Regions from separate parts of the Paenibacillus litoralis genome, predicted to be linked through region 3. Evidence: riboswitches for the same ligand, from Rfam matches in the RefSeq annotation. Region 3 holds a riboswitch; each other region holds the start of a gene.

Region 1 (4,951 bases), 1.8 Mb from region 3:
CGACACGGAAACGCTTCTCCGGTTCGGCGCTCTGTTCGAGCTGCCGGGTGTGACGACGGAGCCTTGGCGGTACGTGTCGGCCATATTCCTGCATATTGGCTTTTCGCACCTGCTGTTCAACAGCTTTACGCTTTACGTGTTTGCGCCTCCGCTTGAGATCATGCTGGGCAGATGGCGGTACGTCCTTTTTTATCTGATCAGCGGGATTGCTGGCAATATTGCCAGCATGTGGCTGCACCCGGATTATTTCGTCTCGGCGGGCGCGTCAGGCGCGATCTACGGCATCTACGCCGCTTACTTGTACTTGGCGATTTTCCGCAGAGACATCATCGACAAGCAGACGAAGCAGACGATCGTTACGATTATCGTGATCGGCTTCCTGTATTCGGTTATCGTGCCGAACATCGATCTGTACGCCCATTTCGGCGGATTCGCGGGCGGGTTTATTACGATTGCGCTGATCGCGCTGTCCATCAAACGCAGATACCGGAACCGGATCGAACGCCAAGAGCCCGGAGAGCACGCCCAAGAATAAAACCGGTTTCCTTTGCAGCTCACGCCGTTTACAAAGCATCCACCACATAAACGTATATTTCAAGACAAAAGGGGTCGCACAAACATGGAAACCAGATACGTCAAAGAATCGAGAACCTACAAAACGTCGCGCATCTTTCCGACGGACGTCAACAATCACAACACGCTGTTCGGCGGAAAACTGATGTCGTATATCGACGATATCGCATCCATCTCCGCTTGCAAGCATAGCCGCTGCTCGGTCGTTACCGCTTCGACGGACTCCGTCGACTTCTTGTCCCCGATCCGTCCGACGGATTCGGTATGCTTGGAATCGTTCGTCACTTGGACGGGCAAAAGCTCGATGGAGGTGTTCGTCAAGGTCATTACGGAGGATTTAAGAAGCGGGAAGCGCGACATTGCCGCCACTTCATTCCTGACCTTCGTCGCGCTCGATGAGAATAAAAAGCCGGCGCCCATTCCCCAGGTCGTTCCAGAGACGAACGAAGAAATCATGCTCCACGAATCCGCGAAGCAGCGGGCGGAAATGCGGAAATACCGGCGGGAGGAAAGCAAGAAGTTTTCCGACCACTTGATCATGAACTTCCCTTGGGAATAAGCGTAAGCAAGAAAAGGGCTATCCAAGTCTCCTTCCCGGAGCATCTTGGATAGCCCTTTTCTGTACCCGTCGCGACGTGTGAATTCGTGGATCAGCTCGCCTGCCGCCATTCGGGAGCGAAGCCTCTTCAGGCAATAAAGAGTTACGGCCGCTCTGCGCCGGTCCATTCGAGGCTTTTGGCGTACAGCCGCTCCTGCAGGGCGATATCGTAGGAAGCGGCTCCCGTCTGCTTGATCTGCAAATCTTTGTAATACTTCCCGGTCCGGCCTTCCATTTCCGGCGACGAAGCGAGAAACAAAGACGTCTGCGCCCCCTGTTCCGGCGTCTTCATAAACAAACGCATGAGAGGACGCAGCGGGGCCGGCGCGAACTTGGCCGATTGCGGCGTGTAAACCGCTCCCGGGTGGAGCGCGTTAATCGTTACCGCAGAGCCTTGCAGCCTCTTGGCAAGCGTATACGTCATCATGATGACGGCAAGCTTGGCCTCGCCGTAGGCGGCGAACGCCTTATAGGCGGGCGGATTCAGCGCCGTATCGGCGTTGATCGTTTTGGCCTGCACCTGCGAGGCCACGTTCACGATACGGGACGGCGCGCTCGCTTTGAGCGTGTCCAGCAGCGAGTGGGTGAGCAGGAACGGCGCCAAGTAATTGACGGCGAACGTCATCTCAAAGCCGTCCTTGCTGCTTTCGCGCTTCGAGAACATGCCGCCCGCATTGTTGACCAGTACATGCAGCTTGCCGAAGCGTTCCCGGAATTTCCGAGCCAGCTCCCGCACGTCCTCCAAGGACGAAAAGTCGGCCGTCAGGAGCTCGATATCGCCGTTCCCGCTAAGCTCGGCGACTTCTTTGCGGGCCGCTTCGCCGCGGCCGCGGTCGCGGCTTACCATAACAACCGCGGCCCCTTGCTTGGCAAGGCCCAGCGCAGTCGCTTTGCCGATCCCCGAGTTCGCTCCGGTAACCATCACTATTTTTCCGTTCATCGTCATGACCGATCCTCCCGCTTTCTTCGCACAAAATATCCCGATAAGATCAATGGTAGTCCGTTTTGCAAGAACATTCAAGGAGAAACGGATATGCAGTTTAATCGGTTACGTTCGTTCCGGCCTCAAGACTCCAGCGCGGTGATTACATCCTCTCGGTTTCCTGTTTAAGCGGATCGTAGATGCGCTATTTTGCAGCAAGTCCCTTGAATGCGATACGCCGCGGAACGACAGTTCGTTATTCGGCCGTAATTCGCTCTACATCGCCGATATTACCGTGAATAAGGCACCTCGTTCCGCGAAATGCCTATCTACTCGCTAACTAACCGAAATAAGGCACTGACGTTCCGCAGCAGCTGCAGGCGAACCCCCGGTGTGGTCCCCGCAAAATATATGGCGAAGCGTTCGACGTGGATGTTAGACCCGGCGCACGGAAACGAAAGTATAATTTTTTCATTTTACTTTGCCGACTAATCACGGTATTATAGGATTAAATAGTTTCATGATTTAACTATCGCTGAGTTCCCGAAAGGGAAGCGGGGGAACCATTCGAAGCCGGTTCGCAAATCCGGTTTCATGGGGTGAATCTTGAGCATACCTCGTATGCTCGGGTAGGGCACTCTCAAGCCCGAATCCGACAGCTAACCTCGTAAGCGCTTTGAGAGAGAACCGCTACTCGCGCCTCTACCGCTTATTTCGCTAATCGTAGAAGCCGGAGCAGAGTTTCTCTGCTCTTTAGGCTTCTTTTTTGCATTCATTTTAGACCAACTTTCATCAAAAAGGAGAGAAGCATTATGATGAACGAACTGCGCAATCAAATCGAGGCTGCCTATCTGCAATGCCACTTGGAAGTATCCGGCCTGCAGGTAAGCGACATGGACGTCCGCATCGTGCGCAATCATATCGTGATCATGCGCATCGACGGCGACGAAACCGGGCAATCCCCTATGGCGCTCCCCGTATACGGCGAAGACGGCCACCCTCATGCGCTCGAAACGGATCGCGACCGGCTGCACGGGCTGCTGAAGCAGAAGCTGACCGACATCACGGGCTTTGAAGTGACGTCCATTCAATCCGACATCTATCTGGACACGGGCGAGAAACTGGATCTCATTCATTTTGAATCGGATGTCGAAAGCAAATTCATTTGCGACTGACCGTCGCCGCTCTCAAAGACTAAGAGCCTCCGACTCCACCAGCTGTGGATTCGGAGGCTCTTTGCATGCGTACCGCAGCTGCACATTCGCGGCTTACCAACGTTCGTAGCTGTGGGGGATTTATTCGGATACGTCCAACCTTCTCGGTTCTGAAACACACACTATTCGAGGTTGTTTAAAAAGCCCCCTTTTGATAACGAAGCAGAACAGGTGGGTTATTCGACATCGAATCTTGAATTCATCCGGTAACTGCGGTACTCACGTAGGTTTTGCCTACGCTCCGTGTCCTCGTTCCTCGGATTCATCCAACCTTCTCGGTTCTGAAAAGTGGCCTTTTTAAACACACACTATTCGTGCGTATTCGCATGATCTTTTAACTGGAAAACATGCTGTTAATTATTGTTCCTACGGGCTTCGTAACGTCATCTAACTGGAAAACTTACCGTTCATTCTGAGAATTCTCCCATTTGTGTAAGTAACATGCGGAATAAGATGGAGAAAATCCATTTAACTCCAAGCTGCAGATCAAACTGGCCATAATAAATGGAGTTTTTCCAGTTGCTTCATCCGAGAAGAGCATATTTTTTGGCAGCAAACAGGATACACGAATCGTAAAGAAGGCCAACCAAAAAATCTCCGGTTGGCTTACTAATGCGAAGAGGCAATCCCTCCGCCATTTTCATGGCTTTCGAGACAGCCTCCATCTCATTCCCAGACTGGACACCCCTGCTCCCATTCGCGTACCACGACTGTTGAAGCTCTTGCAGTCGAATTGAGTTCGCGTTCAGCGGCTTGACGCCGCCTGCTTCCGTAACCGGACGCTTTCTGCAGCCGCGTCAACTTGCCTTTCTCTCAGCCGATATACGTCCCCTTCGTGAACGCATAAATATCGTCGTACACCTTCCGGCCGCGTTCGCCGCCCTCGTGGTACAGCTCATACAGCGCATGAACGTCCTGATAGTAGGCCATTACCGCCTCCCGCATGTAGCCGAACGCAACGCCGCCTTTCAAGTAATGGTAGAACGTTTCCCGGTGCTTTTGGCTGGAAAGAACGGCCGAATCGAGCTCGACCTCGATGCCTTGGCCCGTCTGTGCAGCGAGCTGAGCGGCTTCGCGAATCCGTTCGTACGTGGTTTCCTCCTGCGTGTAATGGTTCGGCTGCAAAATGGAGAAGTCGAAGCCGAACCGCTCGGCGTCCGCTTTAAACTCCGCTCCCCACCAAGGCGTCCAGCCGAGAACGAGTCCTTGCCCGTGCAAATAATCAAGCGTAAATCGTATATTGTCCAGCTCGCCGGTAATGCCGGGATCGACATCTTCCTGCATCCAGTAAAAGCCGAGCAGCTCAAGATGCTGCAAGTCCGCTTTGCGGAAGGCTTCCAGGAACGCATCGATATACCAGCGGACGGCGGCATTCCGGCTTTCCGTCGATTTCAGGCTATAAGGAACCGCCCGCGAACCGATACCGAAACGGACGCTCTGGCTGTCCGGGAACGGGAGCATCATCAGGACCTTGGTTTTATGGTCCGGGCGCCCGAGTTTCTCCTTCGCTTCCGCGACCGCCTCGTTCAAGGCGAACAGCTGCCGGTTCTCCTCGAACACGCGGCGAATGATCCATCCCCAGTCGTCCGCCGCGCCGGGGACCGAGTCGATCACCCACTCGTAGAACCGGTGGAGGCTGCCACT
Region 2 (4,951 bases), 450 kb from region 3:
GGCAAGAAGCGGCGTGTTCGGCGTCATGAAGATGCCGTCCGCATAAGAAAGGTCGTGCTGCTCCATCCAAGCGGCGAATTGCTGGTCGGTCTGCACGCTGTCCGGCAGAAACAGCATGGTCGCGGTGTGGCCGACTTCGGCCAGCCTTTCCTGCAGTCCCTGCAGCAGCAGGTGGTGAATATACGATTGCTTGAGCTGCTCCGTCGGTACGATAAACAGAAAGCGGTAAGGCTTTCCGGCATATAACGGCACCCCCTCAAGCGAGGCGGCTTGTTTCTGTTCTTTGGTATAGTACCCGCGTTTGGCCGCATGCTCGCGCACGACCCGGCGCGTCTCCTCGGACATTCCGGGCAGCCCTCTCAGCGCTTTGGAGACGGTATGCGCCGTCAGCCCGAGCTCCTCCGCCAAATCATCCAGCTTAATCGTTTTTTTTCGCGGCATGGCCGGTCTCCTTATTTACGGTATGGATTTTTCATAAACGTAAGTAAAGTAAAAGTTAATAAAAACGTAACTAAAACTAAACTAGAAGCATTGATTAACTCATTATAAAATGATGGTAAATTGGATGTCAATGTAGGGGTTGTCGAATCTTATCAAGAAGTATCGTTCGTTTATTTACCAAGGATAAGCGCCCTTCGGTCTACTTTGGTGCCAGACGTTTACCGAGAAATCGAACAATCAGCGGAGTTTATACTTTCTGAGATTTGAAACAAAAACGTAACTTGACGGAACAAATGAAGGTTGAAGGGATGGAGACGGATGAAGCGGGAACGGAAGAGCGATGTGGTGATTATCGGAGGGGGAACGGGCGGTTGCGCCGCAGCGTTAGCTGCAGCGAGATTGGGCAAGACGGTCGTGATGACCGAAGAAACCGATTGGATCGGCGGGCAGCTGACCAGTCAAGCGGTGCCGCCCGACGAGCACAGATGGATCGAGCAATTCGGCTGTACGCGTACTTACCGGCAATTCCGCGACGGCGTGCGCGATTTCTACAGGCGCACAATGCCGCTTACGCCGGAAGCGCGCGCCAACCGGAACCTGAATCCCGGCAACGGGAACGTCAGCCGCTTATGCCACGAGCCGCGTACCGCCTTAGCCGTACTGCAGGATATGCTGGCGCCCTATGTGCATAGCGGCAAGCTTGTCGTGCTGCTCAACTGCGTACCGGTTGCTGCGGAGACCGACGGCGATCGCGTCCGTTCCGTTACGGTTCGCCATACCGATACCGGCGGCGAGACGGTACTGACGGCGCCTTATTTTTTGGACGCGACCGAATGCGGCGACTTGCTCCCGATGACGGGCACGGAATATGTAACGGGTTCCGAATCGCAGCGGGAAACCGGCGAGCCGCACGCGTTGACGGGAGATGCCGATCCTACCGATATGCAGGCGATTACGCACTGTTTTGCCATGGATTATATCGAAGGTGAAGACCACACGATCGAAAAGCCGCGGGACTATGCGTTCTGGCGCGATTACCAGGCCGATTTTTGGCCGGGCAAGCAGTTGGGCATGCTTGTTCCGCACTATATTACGCTGGAGCCGACGCTCTACTCGATTATGCCGCAGCAAGGCGTTCCTGATCTGTGGCGGTACCGGCGCATTATCGACAAATCGAACTTCGCTCCGGGCACTTATGCCAGCGATATTACGCTAGTTAACTGGATTATGCACGATTACTGGCTCGGCCCGGTCATCGACGTCAGTGAAGAGGAGCGGCAGCGTCACCTGGAAGGGGCGAGACAGCTAAGCCTTTCGTTCTTCTATTGGATGCAGACGGAAGCGCCCCGGCCGGACGGCAAGCTCGGTTACCCGGGCTTAAGGCTGCGCAAAGACGTAGTCGGCACGGAGGACGGGCTGGCAAAGGCGGCATACATCCGCGAATCTCGCCGGATCCGTGCCGAGTTCACGGTGCTGGAGCAGCATATTACGGCGCCTTGCCGCGGCGACCAAGGCGCGATGCCGTTCGCGGATACGATCGGCATCGGCTGCTATCGGATGGACTTGCATCCGAGCACCGGCATGCAGTCGTATATCGACAGCTCGACCTACCCGTTCCAAATTCCGCTCGGCAGCTTAATCCCGGTACGGATGAACAACCTGCTGCCGGCTTGCAAAAATATCGGGACGACCCATCTGACGAACGGATGCTACCGGCTTCATCCGGTGGAATGGAACATCGGGGAAGCAGCCGGCTATCTGGCCGTGTTCTGCATGCTTAATCAAGTAGAGCCCCGCCAGGTGCGCAACGATGCGACTTTGCTTGCCGACTTCCAGCGGCTGCTCGCCGCCGAGGGCGTCGAGCTGCACTGGCCGGTTATTCAAGCGGTATAACTGGCTAAGATCCAAATAGGGGACGGAAAAAGACCTCCCGGACATGAGTCCGGAAGGTCTTTTTCGCGACATATAAGTATGTACTCGGATAAGGCAATACTTATACTTTCGCTTGCTTTTACTTATTTCGCGTCCGTGGTCAACTGATTGTAAAGATCGTCCCACATCACGCGGCGGGCCGAAACGTACCGCTTCGCGTAATACGAATCGGACAATTTCGTTTTGATGACGCCGTCTCCGGTTGCGGAATGAGCGAAAATGCCATCCCCGAGGTAGACGCCGACATGGGAAATCCCTTTGCCGTCGGTGTTAAAGAACACCAGATCTCCTGCGCGGAGATCCTTCTTGTCGACCCAGAAGCCCTCCGTGTTTTGGGACTTCGAGCTGTGAGGCAGATCGATGTTGAACTTGGCGAACAAATAGCTGGTAAAGCCGGAGCAGTCAAAGCCCTTTTCCGACATCCCCGCATATTTGTAAGGGGTTCCAATCAATTCGTCCACTGCTTCGTTCAGCGGGGTTTCCGCAGAGACGCTGCTTGCCATGAAGCTCAGAAACATGACGATACTAACGACAAATACGACAGCTTTCTTCAAAACGAAACTCCTTCCGTTGCCTACGAGGTTAGCTGAGGGTTCGGTTGAAGGTACCCTATGATCCCTTGCTTTCGAGATCAATTCACCCAGTATTGGTTCCCCCGTTTCCCGATCAGGGAATTCGGCATCTTTCCTTTTTTTTCTTGCCGACGTTATGAATTCGCTATCCGGGATGAAAATCCTGCCGGTTTCTTAAGTTTTCTTTAAAAAAACATCATCTTTTTTAAAAATAACCGAGAATTTTGTCGAACGGCCGGATAAAGCCGAATACTCGGCAGCGTTTGACAAAATAGCAGCGTTCGATTATCTTAATGTTAAGATAATTCAATCGCGCTGGTCGATCGGAGGGAAGAAGCAATGGCACATGTCGACGAGGGGAAGGACGAATCGCTCGAGCTGTATATAGTGCTGTCCCGGGCGCACATTTGGGCGGAAGCCCATTCAACCCGTCATATTCGCAGGCACGGTCTTAATCCGACGGAATTCGGCGTGCTTGAACTGGTTTATCATAAAGGACCGCAGCCGCTTCAGCAGATCGGAGAGAAAATATTAATTTCGAGCGGAAACATCACGTATGTGGTCGATAAGCTCGTGAGAAAGAAGCTGTTGAATCGGGTTCCTTATCCGAATGACCGTCGCGTCATTTATGCGGAGCTGACGGACAATGGCCGTAAGCTCATACAAGAGCTGTTTCCGTCGCATACGGAGGCGATCCGGCAAGCGGTAAGCGGGCTAAACCCGGAAGAGAAGAAGCAAGCGGTGCGGCTGCTCAAGAAGCTGGGCAAAGCGGCACAGGAGACTTACAAGTAGCTTACTGGTGCCCGCCGCAACGTCATTATCTTAATTTTGAGATTTTTTGACTGGCAACATAAACGAGGCTTTCCTGCGGGATAAGCGGACGTATTGGACAACCTAATCAAAGGAGGAATTTAAAATGGGAGTAACGATTTACGGAACGGAGCAGCAGGGGAGAGGGCAGTTCGGCCAAAACGGAGAAATCAGCGAGCGCAAGCCGATCGCGTTCCCTCGCGAAGAGGGGGCCGTAAAGCGCGTAGGACCGCTGTTTTACTGGGCGTGGGCTAAGGCGAACGAAACGTTCGAAATCCCTCCCCATCCGCATTCGGGGTTCGAAATCGTTTCGTACGTGCTCAAAGGTACGGGGGTGCACAGCGATTCCCTCGGGAACTCGCAGCAGGTTTCCGCCGGAGGCGCGCAAGTGATGCAGGCGGGCAGCGGCGTGCATCACGCCGAGAAGCTGGAGAAGGATGCGGAGCTGTTCCAGATTTGGTTCGAGCCGAATCTCGTTGAGGCGAATAAGCTGGAGCCGACCTACCGTCAATTCGAGCACGAGCAGTTTCCGGCGCGTAATGAGGATGGCGTTAAGGTGAAAACGATCATCGGCGAAGGCGCCCCGGTCTCGCTGATTACGGCGCCGATCATGCTCGATGTGACGCTGGATCCGGGGAGCATGCACAGGTACGAGGTGCCTAAGGGCCGGGCCGTCGCACTGCTCGTCGTCGAGGGCGAAGGCGGCGTACAGGAGCAGTCGGGGCTGCGGGCCGAGCCTTTGCAATACGCAGACTTCGCGGTCTTGACCGCTGCGAATGCGGAATCTTCATTCCGCTTTGAGGCAAGCGGAAGCGCGTCGCTGCGGTTCGTGTCGATCGAAGTGCCGCTTGAGGTCAACTATTTTCTATACCGTAAATAAACCCGGCTGCATGCTGAAAAAACCTCCAAGCCCGCATTCATTCTCGGCGGTTTGGAGGTTTTATTCATTCTTTGCGCTTGCGGTCACGGGGATCGTTCAATAGTCGCTTTTCTCCACGTACAGCCGATGCTGGGAGGTGATTCCCCACAGATCGAACAGCGTCTGTACGAACCTATAAACCTGGTACAGGATGAGCGCCCATAGTCCGGCCCACATGAGCGATGCGAAGACGACGATGCTGGAGATGAGCAAAGTGATGAGAAACAATACAAGGGCTACGCCGATCATTAGGAGAAAGGAGCGGAACAGGGTGCCG
Region 3 (4,951 bases):
AGCGGATTTATGTGATGGCGCATATCAACCATCCCCGCGAGATCACGCCCGAAGCGCAGAAAGGATTCCAAGCGCTCCATGAAGCGGGCGCGATCGTCGTTAATCAAACGCCGGTGCTCAAAGGAATCAACGACGATCCCGAGGTGCTTGGCGAGCTTCTTAACCGGCTGTCCTGGGCGGGCGTCACGCCATACTATTTTTTCATCAATCGTCCGGTGGCGGGCAATCGGGACTTCGTCCTTCCTTTGCACGAAGTGTACCGAATCGTAGAAGGAGCCAAGGCGAGAACGTCGGGACTCGGTAAGCGGGTACGACTGTCCATGAGCCACACATCCGGGAAAATCGAAATTTTAGCGATCGAAAACGGAAAAGCTTACTTGAAATATCACCAGTCGCGCGACGGCCATTACGGCAAATTTATGACGCTGGATTGCCCGGACGATGCGTCCTGGTTCGATGACCTGCCGGGCAACGAGCGGCACTGGATCAAGCCTGTCAAAAAAACGAACCGCGTCGTTTCGGTCAACGAACTGCCCGATATGCCGCAAAAGCGTGTAACCACGCGATAGTGATTTGCAAAGAAACTGCCTAGCGCATGCGCTAGGCGGTTTTTTCGTGGTGGCAAAACGCTCATTTTAGAAGACGTGGAGGACTCTTATTTTGCGCTTTTGACTGGTTTTTTCGGAATAAGACGTAGTGTACTGCAGTTCCGCTTGGCTATGAAATCGAAAGTGAATGCGGCAAATCACGCATCTACGTTCTGTCTGGACAAGGACAGCGGTGTTCATGGCAATGAATACCGGCTGGAAGACCGGTAGGGAACCAAGGCGTAACAGAAAGCAGGAAAGGTGAGAAGAGGGGACGGGTATGGGGTGGAAGAGCGACAGCGGCCGCCTTTGAAATCGTGTTATTACCGTAAAACCAATTCAATGAAACACGATTTCAAGAGCGGCTGGAATCCCATACCCGTCCCCTCTCCCACGCGCAGACGTAAGGCTTCGCACAAAAAGGACCGACAGGGTGAACTTTCCTGAAGGTTTTTCTTAAATCTCAGAGTATATCCTCCGCTAATTGTTCGATTTCTCGGTAACGTCTGGCTTTAAAGACGCCGCAATGCGTTTATTCTTGTATCCCTATCTGCGCGAAGCAGCATGAAATGATACCAGCAGCGAATATGGCTTGTAAAGTATTCCAATCGCGAGAAAACGACGTGTGAGACGGCTATTCGCCATTGTATCGCTTTCATCGGGCCGAAAGTTCGTTTTTCATGCGCTGGGAGCTCTTTTGCTTCATCTTTCGCGATAATAACGATAATCGTAGGAAATAAGAGATATTCAGTGATAATGGGAGATTTTATGGTTTGAGGGGGATAGGGCAATCCCGCGCGGGGCCGGCGCGCCGAATTTCGGCATCGGCGTTGCTTTACAGGTCGTAGAGCAGGGAGTAAGATACGATTCATGATTTACTTATACAGTTTCCAAATTCTGATTCGCTGAATTTCCGCAAGGAAAACGGGGGAACCAATCGCGGCACGCGAACCGGTGTGAGAGCCGGGCATGCGCCGCACGGGGTGAATCGTTCCGCAGGGCGCCATGGAGCGCTGCGGGACGTAGGGCGACTCTCACCGCCCGAATCCGTCAGCTAACCTCGCAAGCGTTGTTTGGCACACGAAGCGGAGAAAGTCCGCAGACGTGCTTTTGGAGAGAGGATGATGAAGCTTTGTGATCGCCTAAACGGCCACAGGGATTCCATCCCTGTGGTTTTGTATTGTCTTATACCGTAAGGAAAGACGCTGAGTCCCCGGAATACCGGGGAGCGGGGGAACCGACGCGCCTTAATGGCGCATGGGGTGAATCCTCTATAAGTTATGCGAATGCCATAACGATAGAGGTAGGGCGACTCTCACGCCCGAATCCGGCAGCTAACCTCGTAAGCGTATTGAGAGAGGCAACCTGAATCGTGACGGGTGCGGTTATTTCGCCGTGCTTGCTAGAAGCCACGAGAAGAGTCCTCTTCAACCGGGCTTCTTTTTGCTGTGCGGAATTGTGAAAGACGTTTTCAGGAGTTCGGCAGAAGCGGGTTTGCCAGCCCGGAATGCGCTTTGACTGACAGCACCGTTATTGGGAGTACAGGTTGCCCTCTCTTGCATGAACGAGAGGAGAACGGGAATGGAACGGGAAATCGAATATTGTCTCGTCGCTGCGCCCAACAAAGCCGGCGAAAGCTTGATCAGGCTGCTGGAAGTGAAGGGAATCCCCTATGCGGCGCTGGTAAATAACGAGACGGAAGAAGCCAGAATGCGGCGAATCGGCGTTAAGCGAATCTGCACGGTCGATACGAATGCGATTGATACGTGGCAAGTGCCGGATTGGCCGATCGGCAAAGTTTTTTTGTTTGAACAAAGCTTGCCCTTGTGCTGCCGGTATATTCAGGTTTGCCGGAGCTGGACGTCGAAGCCGATTTACGTGATCACGCAAAGCCCGAATCCGCGGGCCATCTATAAAGGGCTGGGCGCTGACTATGTCATCTACAGCCGGCAAGAGGAAATGTCGTTCTTGATGCGGTAGCGATGCCGCCAAACGGTTGGAAGGAAGAAGGAGGGGCAAGCATGCTCGATCTGGTCATGATTTTGACGTTGGCAGGTACGTTCCTGTTGTTCTACGGGTTTCTCGCCTGGTGCGGCCGGGTAGTCGATGAAACGGGAGGCGATGGCCGGTGATACTCGTGTACGTGTTTACGGTATTCCTGTTTGTATATCTTATCTATGCGTTAATTAACCCGGAGAAATTTTAACGCCGTCAAGCATCGCTTCACTTTTTGGGGAACAACCGGGGCTCCTCGGAAGTAATCGGAATAAGCTTCGAAGCTTCGCTTCACTTTTTGGGGAATGAAAGAGGAGGAATCGCAATGGGAGTACTGCAAATAGCGGCGGTGATCGTCATTCTGCTGCTGCTGGTTAAGCCGATGGGCACCTATTTGTTTCACGTATTTTCAAATGAACCGAATCGCACGGACAAGGTTTTCGGGCCGTTCGAGAATGTCATATTCAAGATCGTCGGACTAAAAAACCGCGGCGGCATGTCGTGGAAAACGTACGCGGTCAGCTTTATTTTGACGAATATCGTCTTAGTCGCGATCAGCTATATCATTCTTCGGCTGCAAAACGGATTGCCGCTTAATCCGAACGGGATCGGCAATATGGAGCCGTCTCTCATCTTCAACACGGTCATCAGCTTTATGACGAATACGAATCTGCAGCACTATAGCGGCGAATCAGGTGTATCGTATTTCTCGCAAATGGCCGTTATGACGATGATGATGTTCACCTCGGCGGCTACGGGCTTTTCCGTTGCGATTGCCTTTGTCCGCGGGATAACGAGCAGAGGGAAGACGGTCGGCAACTTTTTTGAAGACTTCATTAAAGCCCATACACGCGTATTCTTCCCGCTGGCGATCGTCGTTACGCTAGTTCTCGTCGCACTAAAGGTGCCGCAAACGCTGCAGCCGAATTTGACCGTTACGACGCTGGAGGGCGAGACGCAGACGATCGCGATCGGACCTGTCGCTTCGCTGGAATCGATCAAGCATTTGGGGACGAACGGCGGCGGCTTTTTTGGGGCTAACTCAGCGCATCCGTTCGAAAATCCGAGCCCGTTAACCAACGTGATCGAAATGCTCTCGATGTGGATGCTGCCTGCCGCTCTTCCTTACACGTACGGGCTGTTTGCCCGCAACAAGAAGCAGGGCTGGGTCGTGTTTTCCGCGATGATGTTCTTGTTCCTCTCGTTCCTATCGCTTGTGTACTATGCGGAAAGCCAAGGGAATCCGGTGTTGAACGCACTCGGTATCGATGCGTCTCAGGGCAGCATGGAGGGGAAGGAAGTCCGCTTCGGCATCGCCCAATCCGCCCTGTTCACGGCTGTAACGACGGCGGCGACGACCGGCACGGTCAATAACATGCACGACACGCTGACCCCGCTCGGAGGGCTTGTGCCGATGGCCGAAATGATGCTCAACTGCGTTTTCGGCGGCAAAGGCGTCGGGCTTGTGAATATGCTGATGTACGCCATACTCGGCGTGTTTTTGGCGGGGCTGATGGTCGGCCGGACACCGGAATTTCTCGGGCGCAAAATCGAGGCGCGCGAAATGAAGCTGATCGCCATCGCCATTCTGGCGCATCCTTTCATTATTTTGGCTCCGACGGCGCTGGCTTTCATGACCGACCTCGGCAAAGGCGCGATTACGAATTCAGGCTTTCACGGCATCTCTCAGGTGCTCTACGAATATACGTCTTCAGCCGCCAATAACGGTTCGGGCTTCGAAGGGCTGGCGGACAATACGAAGTTCTGGAACATTTCGACGGGGCTTGTGATGCTGTTCGGCCGATACGTCTCGATGATCGCCCTGCTGGCAGTCGCCGGCTCGATGGTCAAGAAGCAATGGGTGCCGGAAACGGTCGGGACGTTTCGCACGGATAACAAGCTGTTCACGGGCATTCTGATCGGGACTGTCCTCATTATCGGGGCGCTGACGTTCCTGCCTGTGCTGGTGCTGGGGCCTATCGCCGAACATCTGACGCTCCGTTAACCGAAGCCGTCCGGGTGAGCGTGCTCCGCGTCTAATTTTGAATAGCCCGCCAATCTATAATGAGGTGAACTGTAATGAATACGAAACGCAAAAGGCTGCTGACGCCGGGAATCGTCAAGCGGGCCGTTATCGATAGCTTTACGAAGCTGAATCCTGCCGCGATGATGAAAAATCCGGTCATGTTCGTCGTGGAAGTCGGGACGCTGATCGTGCTGATCATGACGCTGTTCCCGTCAGCCTTCGATGCCGAAGGCAATGTCGGCTTCAATCTGTCCGTCTTTTTGATTCTGCTGTTTACCCTGTTGTTCGCGAACTTCGCCGAAGCGCTGGCTGAGGGACGGGGCAAGGCCCAGGCCGACTCGCT
Region 4 (4,951 bases), 3.7 Mb from region 3:
CTGCGGTGCGACCACGGCAAACGGAAAATCGTCTTGTCTAACGGCTAGCCCCGTCAATCCATAACCTTCAAGCATGCTTAGATCCTCTCCGCGCCTCTTGATTCCGTGCAGAAACAGGATCAACGGCCAAGTTGTATCCTTGTTTTCTTCATATCCGTTCGGCACGAACCAAAGATGTCCTAACGTTCCGTTATGTACCGCTCGCTTTACTATTGGCATTGGATTCCCTCCTTGCTGGTTGAAAAAATTGTAAGTAAAGTCACGGTCAACCGTCAAGGAATTTGTGTACATGCCCTCCCTTTTTTATATACATTTCTAGCGGAGAGGCGAATAAGGTAAACGATAAGGGGGTGTACGGCATGGTACTTATTCGCATGGAAAGCGCAGCCAAAACGTACCGGCTAGGCGGAGAAACGATAAAAGCGCTCGATAACGTAAACCTCGACATTGAGCGGGGCGAATTCATCGCCGTCATGGGTCCTTCCGGATCCGGGAAGTCGACGCTGATGAACGTTCTGGGCTGTCTGGACGTACTTGAAACCGGCAGTTATTCGCTTGACGGGAGAGAAGTTCGAGGAATGACGGACGCTCAGTTGGCCGATATCCGAAACCGCAAAATCGGTTTCGTCTTTCAAAGCTTCAACCTGCTTCCTCGGCTGACCGCAATAGAAAACGTGGAGCTGCCGCTGATTTATCGAGGGCTTTCCAAAAAGGAACGGCTGAAAAAGGCGGCATGCGCTCTCGCTGAGCTCGATATGCAGGACCGTGCGGAACATAAACCATCCGAGCTGTCCGGCGGGCAGCAGCAGCGCGTCGCCATTGCGCGGGCATTAGCCGGCGACCCGCCCATTTTGCTGGCGGACGAACCGACAGGTGCGCTGGACACCGCTACAGGTAACGATATCCTATCGATACTAAGGCGCCTCAATGCGCACGGGCGAACAATCGTTCTCATCACGCATGATCCCGCTATCGCTAAGCAAGCTGACCGTATCATCCATATCCGGGATGGCCGAGTAGATTTAATCGTCTGCTGATAAGCCGCAAAATAAAACAGCCGTCAACGCAAGGCTGACGGCTGTTTCGATTGAAGATCGTATAAGGGCAACTTGCTCTGGTGAAGCTAAGCTTAGTTCGCGATAAACTCCTGCACCCATTCGCCATTGTAGTAAGCGACGCCGATCTTCGTGAAGTTCGGGCTCAAAATGTTTTGACGGTGCCCGGCGCTGTTCATCCAAGCAGTCATGACCTCTTGCGGAGTGCGCTGTCCTTTGGCAATGTTCTCCCCGGCATACGTGTAACGAATCCCGTAAGATTTCATCATGTCGAACGGCGAACCGTAAGTCGGTGAGTTATGATCAAAATAGTTATTGGTATACATGTCTTTGGCTTTATCGAGCGCCATAGCCGCCAAAGCGCTGTCGCTGGAGAGCGGCTTCAGCCCTGCTTTCGCGCGTTCCTGGTTGACCAGGTCGACTACTTGGCTGGCATAAGCCGATTGCGAAGCATTCGCGTTCGAGCCTTGTTGAGAGCCTCCTGTAGTTCCAGAGCCTGTTTGCGAGCCTGTGCCTGTGCCTGCACCGGAACCACCGCCTGTCGAACCTGCTCCCGTTCCTGCTCCGTTGCCCGTACCCGGTTTTGCCGAGAAGTCAGGCGCTTTAACGCCAAGCTTGGCAAGCAAGTCGTTCACATTAATGTTATTGAAATTCTTATTTCCTTGAAGCAAGGCTCCCAAATCAATACCATATTGCTTGGCTGCTGCGACTTGCGGGGCATTATCCGGAACGATGCATGGCGCTGCGGAAGCAGAAGCCGCACCGGCGCTAATAATCGGACCCAATACCAGAACACCTGTCATCGCTACTTTCTTAAAACGTTGCATCAAAAAAATCGTCTCCTTTTCCCGGCCTACGAGGTTAGCTGACGGATTCGGGTCAAAGAGTAAACACCCGGCCACAACGACGTGGCTTCACCCCAGTGACAAGGGTTCCCCCGTGCTTCTGACGAAGCTTCGGCCTTCTGTTTTTTTTGCCTCCGACAAACCGTTTTGGGCGGCTTCCCTTTGGCACGGTCAATTGTAGCACGGGAGATAGTCGATTTCATGACACAAAGTCTTCCAGAACGCGAAAACGACGATGCTTTACAGATGAAACAACGAGAGCACGAGACCGACGAGAAAGCCGCAGAGTGCGCCGTTTACGCGGATCCATTGCAGGTCGCCGCCGATTTTTTGTTCCAGCATTTGGACTAACGATTGGTCGTCCAACTTATTGAGATTGTCGCGAACCAGCACGCCGATACGGAAATGATTTTTCTCTACAAGATCAACGAGAAACGTACGAAGCCCTTCTTCCCATTTGTCGGTCATGCCCGGAATCGATCTTATTTTCTCGACGACGAACCTGTATGCGCTCAACACATACCGCCCGCCGTTTCGTTCATCTTCCTCCAGCTTTGCGACAGCCGCGTCGCGAATGTCTTGCAGCCTCTCGAGCAGAAAAGCTTCGGTTTCCGGACTCTCCGCTTTCTTCTCCAGCCACCCCTTCAGCTTCGATAGAATATCGTCGTTGTTCGCCAGTCTGTCCGCTTGATCCTTCAATTCGTAAAGCAGCTGCTCGCGGTAAGGGTTGCCCGGCTGACGAAGCTCGCGCATGCCGGAAACGAGCATCCCCTGCAGGATGCCGCCAAGCTTCTCTTCATTCATAAATCCGATAAAAGCTTGCACGGCAAACCCCATAAACCCGCCGACTTGAAGCTCATTCAGCTTGCCGTAAGCGATTCTCCCGAGCAACTGCTCCGTTTCTCTTTTGACGGCCCAATCCGTTCCCATTTCGAGCGCCCGATCGAGCGCTTTCTCGTCCCAACCGTCCCGAATGGCCGATGCGACAGCGGATTGCGCCAGAGGCTTAAGCTCTTTGTTCCGGACATAACTCGTCAGGTAGCTTTGAATTACCGGGGCAAATCGCTCCAAAGGAAGCTGTTTAAGCAAGGATTGCAGGAACGCCAAAATCCTTTTCCTAGCTTTCCGCTTCAACACAACCTTCGTTACCGCCGAAGAGATGATCGTCATCAGATTCAATTGGCTTAATTTATGCGTAATGCTATCTTTGTTCAACAGTTCCGTTTCCATAGCGGAAATAAGCGAATTAACGATTTTCCCTCTGTTCTTGAGAAGGAGCGAAGTATGCGGGATGGGAATCCCGAACGGATGGCGGAAAAGGGCGGTTACGGCGAACCAGTCTGCGATACCGCCGACAAGACCAGCTTCAAATCCCCCTTGGAGCAACGTCGTAATAAGGCTATCCGGCAAAAATAACGTGACGATAAAGCCGATTCCCATAGCAGCAAGAGAAAATCCGGCAATGTTCCTCGTGTTCAAATCAAACATCCTCCGATCGTTCAGAGATACGTACTAGTATCCCTCAAAAACTTTGCCTTACACGGCAAGAAGCATCTTTCTGCAAAATGGTTCCATTAGGTTCGCGGGCGAGTGCGATTCGTCGGAACCGCGGCTGTCGGATCGTCCGGCCAATAGTGTTTGGGATACCGCCCTTTCAAGTCCTTCTTCACTTCAAAATAAGCATCCCGCCAAAAGCTTGCCAAATCGCGCGTCACCTGAACGGGACGTTGCGCCGGCGAGAGCAGATGAACGGTCAGCGGCACCCGTCCGCGGCCGATCGACGGCGTATGCTCGAGGCCGAACATTTCCTGCAGCCGGACGGCCAAAACGGGTGATTCGGGATCGCTATAGTCAATCGGTATGCGAGAGCCGCTCGGAACGACGATGTGCGTCGGTACGAGCTCGTCCAGTTCGCGGCGTTTGTTCCACGACAGCATGGACTCCAACAGGTCGGCCACATGCAGACGTCTCAGATCTTCTCCGTTTTTGAGACCATACAAATGCGGAAGGAGCCAATCCTCAAACGTATCCGTTAAGCTTTCGTCGGAAACATCCGGCCAATCCTCGCGTTCTAACCGGTGCATGAATACTATTCGCTGCTGCAGCTGGCGGGCGGCTTTCGTCCAAGAAAGGAATCCGATGCCTTCCGCCTTAAGTCCTCCCAGCAGCGCCATAGACACCGCTTCCGGATTGGGATTGGGCATTGCGGCTTCCCGCAGGACGATCGCGCCGATCGATTTCCGTTTGCGCGCACGAACCGTTTTGGCTTGACGATCCCAAGAGATGATCGTTTCCTCCTCGATCTGATCGGCTGCATAACGCTCCAGCTCATCTTCCTGAATCGGAGCAGCCAGAAAAATTCGGCTCTCCGCTCCCATATCGTCCAGCTCTGCGGCTACGAGATATGGCTCCGACGAAAGCGGCTGCGCGTTTAAGAAAGCAGCCCCCCTGCCGCTTCGCAGCAAATAACGTCCGCCCTCCTTGCGGCCGGCGATTCTGTCCGGAAAGGCAAATGCAAGCAGAAAGCCGCACGCTTCCGCATCGCCGTCGGCACTATCTTTGATAAAGAATTGCCGTTTCCATTGATCCGCTTCAGCCGCCGCTCTTCTGCATACCGCCATGTCTACCTGATGACCCTCCTTGAAGAGCGGTTCCGTCCATTTCGAGCGGACCGCTTCCCGCAGCGCTTCGACACGAAGCCGCAAGTCTGCCGCAGGCGGCTGCTGAGGCTGTCCCCTGAGCAAATCCCGCTCGTTCAGCAATGCGGCAAGCTCGCAGGCCAATGATCCAAGCTTCAAAGGAATCGCCTGCAATATCATATGGGCCAGACGCGGATGCATGCCTAACTCCGCCATGCGCTTTCCGTGTTGAGACATCGTCCCGTCTCCGTTTAGCGCCCCAAGGTGACGCAGGAGCTGCCTTGCCTGCGAATAAGCGGCCGCAGGAGGCGGATCGAGCCATTGCAGCTCCGCCGGATCGGCCGCTCCCCAGGCTGCAAGCTCCAAAGCAAGCGGAGCCAGATCCGCCTCGTTGATTTCGGGCACGCTTCGC

What was found. A riboswitch is a leader RNA that binds a small molecule or an ion and turns the genes downstream of it on or off. The one in region 3 is predicted to bind cyclic di-AMP.
Region 1: another riboswitch for cyclic di-AMP. It lies ahead of ACKGJP_RS04730 (hypothetical protein); the one in region 3 lies ahead of ACKGJP_RS33825 (hypothetical protein).
Region 2: another riboswitch for cyclic di-AMP. It lies ahead of ACKGJP_RS35905 (C40 family peptidase); the one in region 3 lies ahead of ACKGJP_RS33825 (hypothetical protein).
Region 4: another riboswitch for cyclic di-AMP. It lies ahead of ACKGJP_RS18095 (CAP domain-containing protein); the one in region 3 lies ahead of ACKGJP_RS33825 (hypothetical protein).

Annotation. Positions count from the first base shown of each region.
Region 1 covers NZ_CP176395.1:1,119,170-1,124,120, reverse strand. The annotation lists gene ACKGJP_RS04745 (rhomboid family intramembrane serine protease) at 1-535, shown strand, start outside; gene ACKGJP_RS04740 (acyl-CoA thioesterase) at 620-1,132, shown strand; gene ACKGJP_RS04735 (SDR family oxidoreductase) at 1,275-2,117, opposite strand; cyclic di-AMP (ydaO/yuaA leader) riboswitch at 2,617-2,783, shown strand; gene ACKGJP_RS04730 (hypothetical protein) at 2,906-3,268, shown strand; gene ACKGJP_RS04725 (DUF4855 domain-containing protein) at 4,121-4,951, opposite strand, start outside.
Region 2 covers NZ_CP176395.1:8,504,294-8,509,244, reverse strand. The annotation lists gene ACKGJP_RS35915 (LacI family DNA-binding transcriptional regulator) at 1-441, opposite strand, end outside; gene ACKGJP_RS35910 (FAD-dependent oxidoreductase) at 760-2,334, shown strand; gene ACKGJP_RS35905 (C40 family peptidase) at 2,457-2,927, opposite strand; cyclic di-AMP (ydaO/yuaA leader) riboswitch at 2,930-3,064, opposite strand; gene ACKGJP_RS35900 (MarR family winged helix-turn-helix transcriptional regulator) at 3,285-3,737, shown strand; gene ACKGJP_RS35895 (pirin family protein) at 3,862-4,635, shown strand; gene ACKGJP_RS35890 (hypothetical protein) at 4,732-4,951, opposite strand, start outside.
Region 3 covers NZ_CP176395.1:8,057,553-8,062,503, reverse strand. The annotation lists gene ACKGJP_RS33830 (KamA family radical SAM protein) at 1-569, shown strand, start outside; cyclic di-AMP (ydaO/yuaA leader) riboswitch at 1,481-1,671, shown strand; cyclic di-AMP (ydaO/yuaA leader) riboswitch at 1,781-1,952, shown strand; gene ACKGJP_RS33825 (hypothetical protein) at 2,169-2,567, shown strand; gene kdpF (K(+)-transporting ATPase subunit F) at 2,716-2,793, shown strand; gene kdpA (potassium-transporting ATPase subunit KdpA) at 2,908-4,587, shown strand; gene kdpB (potassium-transporting ATPase subunit KdpB) at 4,662-4,951, shown strand, end outside.
Region 4 covers NZ_CP176395.1:4,348,150-4,353,100, reverse strand. The annotation lists gene ACKGJP_RS18105 (prolyl oligopeptidase family serine peptidase) at 1-219, opposite strand, end outside; gene ACKGJP_RS18100 (ABC transporter ATP-binding protein) at 360-1,037, shown strand; gene ACKGJP_RS18095 (CAP domain-containing protein) at 1,130-1,882, opposite strand; cyclic di-AMP (ydaO/yuaA leader) riboswitch at 1,891-2,027, opposite strand; gene ACKGJP_RS18090 (DUF445 domain-containing protein) at 2,141-3,379, opposite strand; gene hrpB (ATP-dependent helicase HrpB) at 3,475-4,951, opposite strand, start outside.